3 regions of the Serratia aquatilis genome follow, and region 2 is predicted to be linked to each of the others. Evidence: predicted binding sites of a transcription regulator. Region 2 holds the regulator's gene; each other region holds the start of a gene.
The links. Region 2 encodes LexA, which represses DNA repair genes until DNA is damaged. Its sites were predicted from a motif close to TNCTGTATGTACATACAGNA; they were not measured.

Region 1 (2,275 bases), 2.6 Mb from region 2:
GCTGAAACCTTAGGCATCAGCGGAATGTCAGTGTCAACGGGTACGCTTTCAACCGCGGGGAGTTCATCATGACTACTGGCACGCAAGCCACTTAGCAACGGATCGACTGTCTCTTCCGCCACTTTCCTGACAGCTTCAGACACTGAAGGGGCAGAGAACAACACATCATCATCTGCTAATTCCTCAGCGGGCAGAGCCACAACCGTCTCTTTGCCCTTTGGCTCTGGCTCATCATCAATCACCCGATCATCATCGTGGTAACGCTCCTCACGACGTGAACGATTGGTCATGAAGGTAGCGGCCCCCAGAACGACTCCACCGATCTTTTCTGCAATCACCAGCCACGACCAGCCGGTAAACAGCGTCAAACCTACGGCCCAAATGCAAAGCAATGCCAACGTAGCTCCGATACCATTGAACCATGGCAACATAGCGCTACTCAGCAAGCTGCCAATCACACCGCCGGAAGCAAAGTAATAGAGATCATCGACGTTCAGTGCCGCAAGGCCACAGGAAGTGAGCACTAGCGCAAGTGTGCCAATCAGGCGTAACGCGAGCGCAAAATAATCGACATAACCGCTTTTGTCACGTTGACGATAACCCGCCCAGCAGAAAATCAGCATGATAGGGGGTATCGCGTAGGCGAGTACACCGAAGGTGAAGAACAGTGTGTCGGCCAACCATGCACCAACAGTGCCCCCCAGATTGTGGATAGGCTCATGCCAGGCAGTCTGCGACCAACTGGGATCAGAAGGGTCAAAACTGACCAGTGCAGCGATGAGGTAAACGGCAAAAATGGAAACCACGATAAACACAGCTTCAAGCAAACGCCGCCCGCTACTGAGTTTTTTCAAGGTTACTTCTTTATCTTCTGTATATTCCTGGCTCAAGAAAGGCACTCCAGGTTCCTGTTAGCTGGCATAGTAGAGACGCCGAGAATCTTCCTCGGCGCCAAAACTGTATGAATGAACAGGAGTGTAACGAATTTATTCAGGTTTTGCACCTGCGCCTTACCGTGTTTTAATCACCAGACGGTTACTCTGTTTCACTTCTTCCATTACGACGTAAGTTCGGGTGTCATTAACCCCCGGCAAACGTAACAAAGTCTCACCTAATAATTTGCGGTAAGCAGACATATCCGGCACGCGGGTTTTCAACAAGTAGTCGAAATCACCGGAAACCAGATGACATTCTTGAATTTCTTCAAGTTTCTGCACCGCCGAGTTGAATTGCTCAAACACATCTGGAGCGCCACGGTTCAGCGTGATTTCCACGAAAACCAACAAAGAGGCATCAAGATAATGTGGGTTGAGCAATGCGGTATAGCCATGAATAAAGCCTTGACGTTCCAGACGACGCACACGTTCCAAACATGGGGTTGGGGATAACCCTACGCGCTTCGAAAGCTCGACGTTCGAAATTCGCCCATCCTTCTGTAACTCATTGAGGATGTTACGATCGATACGGTCAAGATCTTTACCCGGGCGTTTTTTAGTGTCTACCATTATTATTGTCTCTCTTATGTTCTTCCCTGCACTTGCACACCCTAGCCAACATCAATGTGCGAGGGATTGTTCCAAGCGAAGACCCGATACCAATATTAAGCGGCTATTCCACATATCAACCGCCATAGTCCTTGTTTACTACCATCATCCGCCGTTATCCAGCCTGCCTATCCACCCTGGATAACCAATTCGAAGGATGTTTTTGTTAAGAAACAAACTCTCCGCCAACCGCAAAACCCGCACTCACCTGATACCCCGAAGCAATTTTCAGCCTCGTTGTTGTAAATACATTCGATTTGCTACCGGTATGGGGATAATTTCTTCTTCCTATGATGTTTTCGCAAATGCGCAGCGGATTGTCAAAGTAAAAGAAGCAAAATCAGTAGAACGTACCGTCAGAAAAAATGCGCACCTGATTTTCAGTTAGGAATAAACCTGATAAAAAGTGAGCCGATTAGTTGCACAATCCAGGCAGGAACAGGGTTTTTCACCGCTTACCGTATAAAAGTCATCACCAGCTGTTAATCTACCCACACCTTGTTACCGGGGTTCGCCGCTACGAAGGATTGATAGGCCACTACTATCGAACAAATCGTTAACAACATGCTCAGATGCTTTTTTTACTGCTGTATTTTCCCTACAATCGCTAACATTGTCCGCCATTCTGCAAAAAGAGGCTATTCATGGGCACGGCTAAACATAGCAAATTATTGATTCTGGGCTCTGGCCCAGCTGGCTACACCGCGGCAGTTTATGCAGCGCGTGCCAAT
Region 2 (2,275 bases):
CGAGAGGGATCCAACCCTAACTCCGTGACCGGATCTGAAGGGATAACCTTACTTTTTACCAACAGTTTCATTGGTAAACTCAATAACTTATAATAAATTATACGCCAACCTGACATAACAACATGAAGCCTCTTGTTAGCAATCCGCCGCAAGCATACCAGAAACCGGAAAATGGGTCTTTGGTGTTGGGAAATCCAGAGCCATCAAGGGCAAAGGATAGACTTAACTAGATTATACCGCATGCATGCCAGCTTGCAGCACTGACCACTGCGTTACTCAGTAAATAGCAAGTCATAAGCCCGCAGCCTGAATGATGGTGGCTATATCACTTACCTCTGTAAAAGGTGCTCTTAACATGGCAAATCAAGCAACTGGCCTGAAGCGTATCGTCAAAGCCGTGGGTTATTCATATAAAGGGTTATCCGCCGCCTGGCACAATGAAGCCGCATTCCGTCAGGAACTGGTTGCCGCCGTGCTGGCTATCATACTGGCGAGCTGGCTGGATGTCGGGGCGATAGCGCGCATTTTATTAATTGGTTCGGTGCTGCTGGTGATGATTGTCGAAATACTCAACAGTGCTATTGAGGCTGTGGTTGATCGTATCGGGACGGACTATCACGAATTATCAGGGCGAGCAAAAGACATGGGCTCTGCGGCGGTATCGTTGGCGATTATTCTGGCGTTGTTTGTTTGGGGCTCGGTGCTTTGGCTGCATTTCGTTGGAAACTGAAGCGATAATGTTGTCAATGGGGGCGCTAATCCCTGATTTTTATTCATTCTTAGGTTCCCAATCAAGAGTTACCTGTATATACTCACAGCAAGACTGTATAAACAAACAGGGGGCGGAATGAAAGCACTAACGACCAGACAGCAAGAGGTCTATGACCTGATTCGCGATCATATTTCTCAAACGGGTATGCCACCGACGCGTGCCGAGATCGCAACACGTCTGGGGTTCCGTTCGCCAAATGCTGCTGAAGAGCATCTGAAGGCGCTGGCCCGCAAAGGCGTAATCGAGATCGTCTCCGGTGCCTCTCGTGGTATCCGCTTGCTGATGGAAGAAGAAGAGGGGTTGCCTTTGGTTGGCCGTGTCGCGGCAGGTGAGCCTCTACTGGCTCAGCAACATATCGAAGGGTACTTTAAAGTCGATCCTTCCCTATTCAAACCTAATGCCGATTTCCTGTTGCGCGTTAGCGGTATGTCAATGCGCGATATTGGCATTCTCGACGGTGATTTGCTGGCGGTGCATAAAACCCAGGATGTGCGTAACGGCCAGGTAGTTGTCGCCCGTATTGAAGACGAAGTCACTGTAAAACGCTTGAAGAAGCACGGTAACGTTGTTGAGCTACTGCCTGAAAACAGTGACTTTCAGCCGATAGTCGTTGATCTGCGTCAGCAGAATTTTACTATCGAAGGCTTGGCCGTTGGCGTGATCCGCAACGGTAACTGGATTTAAGCGTTACAACCGATATACTCGCCATACTTCAAGTTGCATGTGCATGTGCGTTGGCTTTCCTCACTCACCCCAGTCACTTGACTTGCGTAAGCTCCTGGGGATTCGTTGCGTTGCCGCCTTCTTGCAACTCGAATTATTTAGAGTATGTAGCCGCCCATTTTATCTGCCGGCATGTTTCAGGTTACGGCCATTAAAGCGGCTGATTGAAAGATGACGGATATATCGCCCCAGCTAGCTCTGGGGCGATATCTTTTCTGAACCCCTATCCAACTTACTTTCCTCGGGAACATATCGCTATGCGCCTGTTTTCTGCTTTCACCAGTGATACCGATAAAGCCCTGTGGCGTCTGGCACTGCCGATGATCTTTTCCAATATAACGGTTCCCTTGCTTGGCCTGGTGGATACAGCCGTTATCGGTCATCTTGACAGCCCGAGCTATCTTGGTGGTGTCGCCGTCGGTTCAATGGTGACCAGCTTCCTGTTTATGCTAATGCTGTTTTTGCGCATGAGCACTACCGGCCTCACAGCACAGGCGTTGGGAGCACAAGACCCACTGAAATTGGCACGCGCTTTTATGCAACCATTTTTACTGGCTCTGTTGGCAGGGATGACTATCGTGGTGTTGCGTACGCCGTTGATCTCGCTGGCGCTGCACGTAGTGGGTGGCGATAGGGAAGTGTTGGCGCAAGCAAAACTATTTCTGGAGATCCGCTGGTTGAGTGCCCCTGCGGCATTAGCCAATATGGTGCTGTTGGGCTGGTTGTTGGGGGTTCAGTATATACGTGCACCGGTAATTTTACTGATTAGCGGTAATCTGC
Region 3 (2,275 bases), 2.4 Mb from region 2:
TACCTTTAGTTAATCAAACTCGCCCACCGTTTTCTTTATCTTTACCCGGCTAAATGCGCGGCACCACCCGGCGATGTGGCGTTGATATGCAAAATTGTTCGAACTCTGGCAAACCTCGCATTTTGACAAAATAGGTAAATCGCAGGTAGTACAGGCTCGCTAGCTAAAATGATACAGTGACAGAAATTTTTCCCTTTACTGGTGGAGCAAGAGTTAATGGCATATTTGCAGCGTATCGAAACCGCTATTTTTGACATGGATGGTTTATTGATAGATTCAGAACCCTTATGGTTGCAAGCGGAGCTGGATATTTTTGGCTCACTGGGACTGGATCTGTCAGATCGCGACAAACTGCCAGATACGCTAGGCCTACGCATCGATTTGGTGGTCAAAATGTGGTACCAAACCATGCCGTGGCAGGGTATTTCTCAACAAGAGGTAGCTGAGCGGATCATTGAACGCGCTATCGATTTGGTCAGAGAAAAGCGCCCTCTGTTACCCGGAGTGCAGCAATCGTTGGAACTGTGCCGTAGCCTGGGGCTAAATATCGGTCTCGCCTCTGCGTCTCCCTTGCATATGCAACAGCAAGTTTTGAAAATGTTTGAGCTTGAAAGTTATTTTGATCAACTGGTATCAGCGGAATACTTGCCATACAGCAAGCCGCACCCGGAAGTTTACCTGATTGCGGCCGAGCGCTTGGGTAGTGCGCCTGAGCACTGTATCACGCTTGAAGACTCTTTCAACGGCATGATTGCTACCAAAGCTGCGCGCATGAAATCAATCGTTATTCCTGCGCAAGAGTATAGCCATGATCCTCGCTGGGCCCTGGCTGACTATAAACTACCGAGCCTTGAGCATTTAACCGCCATTCATCTGTCATAACTCTGGCGCAATGCTGTTCAAAACGTTACTAATATTAAGTGTTTCTGCTTTTATTACCTGAATTAAATAATTAATTAAAACGACGTTTCATTTTTATTGAATTTATACGCCGTTTCAAATATGCTGACTGAGTGAAGAAAACACCGGGCGATCTGTGACACTGTCACTGCCACACAGAGCCAACTGGTAGCCTGGTGTTTTCTTCATGACTTGAACTCCCAGAAATCCTCCCGTTCACTTTGCCATCAACCAAGTTACAACTTCTCTTCTTATGGCAAGCCATCTTCTATGTAGCCGATGGTATCAATGCCTAAATAACTATTTGTTACAGGGTAACTACTTTCACAACTGTAAAAATTCCCATATACTGGATATATTAACAGTTTGGTATCCAGGATAGAGCATTAATGACCGCGGAAGGACATCTCATTTTCTCTGTTGCTTGCGCGATTTTCGCCAAAAAAGCAGAGGTGACGCCTGAACTCGCCAATGGCGACTGGTGGCGGATTATTCCTGCCGCCCTTCTAACTTCATTGTTACCCGACATCGATCACCCAAAATCAGTGTTAGGCCAGCGCTTGCGCTGGATAGCCATCCCCATATCACGTGCCTTTGGTCATCGCGGTTTTACTCACAGCCTACTGGCAATCGCCGGTGGTATGATGTTATTTCAGCTAGACGTCCCCCGCAGTTGGCCAATACCCGCCGATGCGCTACACGCCATGATTATTGGGTACTTCAGCCATCTCCTGGCCGATATGCTTACTCCCGCAGGTGTCCCTCTACTGTGGCCGTGCCGTTGGCGCTTCTGCGTCCCCTTGCTGAACTCACAAAAAGGTAACCAGTTAGAACGAGTCCTATGCCTGTGCCTGGTTGCTTTTGCCATCTATTGGCAAGGTGATTACACATTCCCTGTGCAGTCATATTTTGAGCAAATAAAAAATATCCGGCTGTGAAGCTGATGAAGTGGTGATTTATTGCTCTTTTTTGTGATTATCTAACCAAATTAATCAAAAAAATTATATTAAATTCCATTCGGATATAAGTGGGCCTATGGGCAAGCTGTTACGATATTTACATTGCTACACATGGTGCGTAGCTCGTTGACTTAAAGAAAAGAAGATTGGAGAAATGGGGATGAATCTACCGCTCGTATTAAACGTGCTGGTTTTTATTGCGCTCCTTTTGCTGCTGGCGCAAACCCGCCATAAGCAATGGAGTCTGGCAAAGAAAGTGTTGGTCGGCCTGGTTATTGGCGTCGTGTTCGGCTTGGCACTGCAGCTGATTTATGGCTCAGAGGATCCCGTTCTTAAAGCATCTATTGGCTGGTTTAATATTGTCGGTAACGGCTATGTACAACTGCTGCAAATGATCGTAATGCCTCTGGTATTCG

Region 1: SAQUA_RS15035 (DNA translocase FtsK 4TM domain-containing protein) is a predicted target of LexA. The motif match lies at 956-975, and genes of this name have one in related genera.
Region 3: SAQUA_RS12620 (metal-dependent hydrolase) is a predicted target of LexA. The motif match lies at 1,248-1,267, and genes of this name have one in related genera.

What each region holds. Positions count from the first base shown of each region.
Region 1 covers NZ_CP173186.1:3,321,351-3,323,625, forward strand. The annotation lists gene SAQUA_RS15035 (DNA translocase FtsK 4TM domain-containing protein) at 1-890, opposite strand, end outside; gene lrp (leucine-responsive transcriptional regulator Lrp) at 1,011-1,505, opposite strand; gene trxB (thioredoxin-disulfide reductase) at 2,189-2,275, shown strand, end outside.
Region 2 covers NZ_CP173186.1:450,120-452,394, forward strand. The annotation lists gene plsB (glycerol-3-phosphate 1-O-acyltransferase PlsB) at 1-116, opposite strand, end outside; gene SAQUA_RS01985 (diacylglycerol kinase) at 356-730, shown strand; gene lexA (transcriptional repressor LexA) at 848-1,456, shown strand; gene dinF (MATE family efflux transporter DinF) at 1,753-2,275, shown strand, end outside.
Region 3 covers NZ_CP173186.1:2,801,657-2,803,931, forward strand. The annotation lists gene hxpB (hexitol phosphatase HxpB) at 217-882, shown strand; gene SAQUA_RS12620 (metal-dependent hydrolase) at 1,290-1,838, shown strand; gene SAQUA_RS12625 (L-cystine transporter) at 2,020-2,275, shown strand, end outside.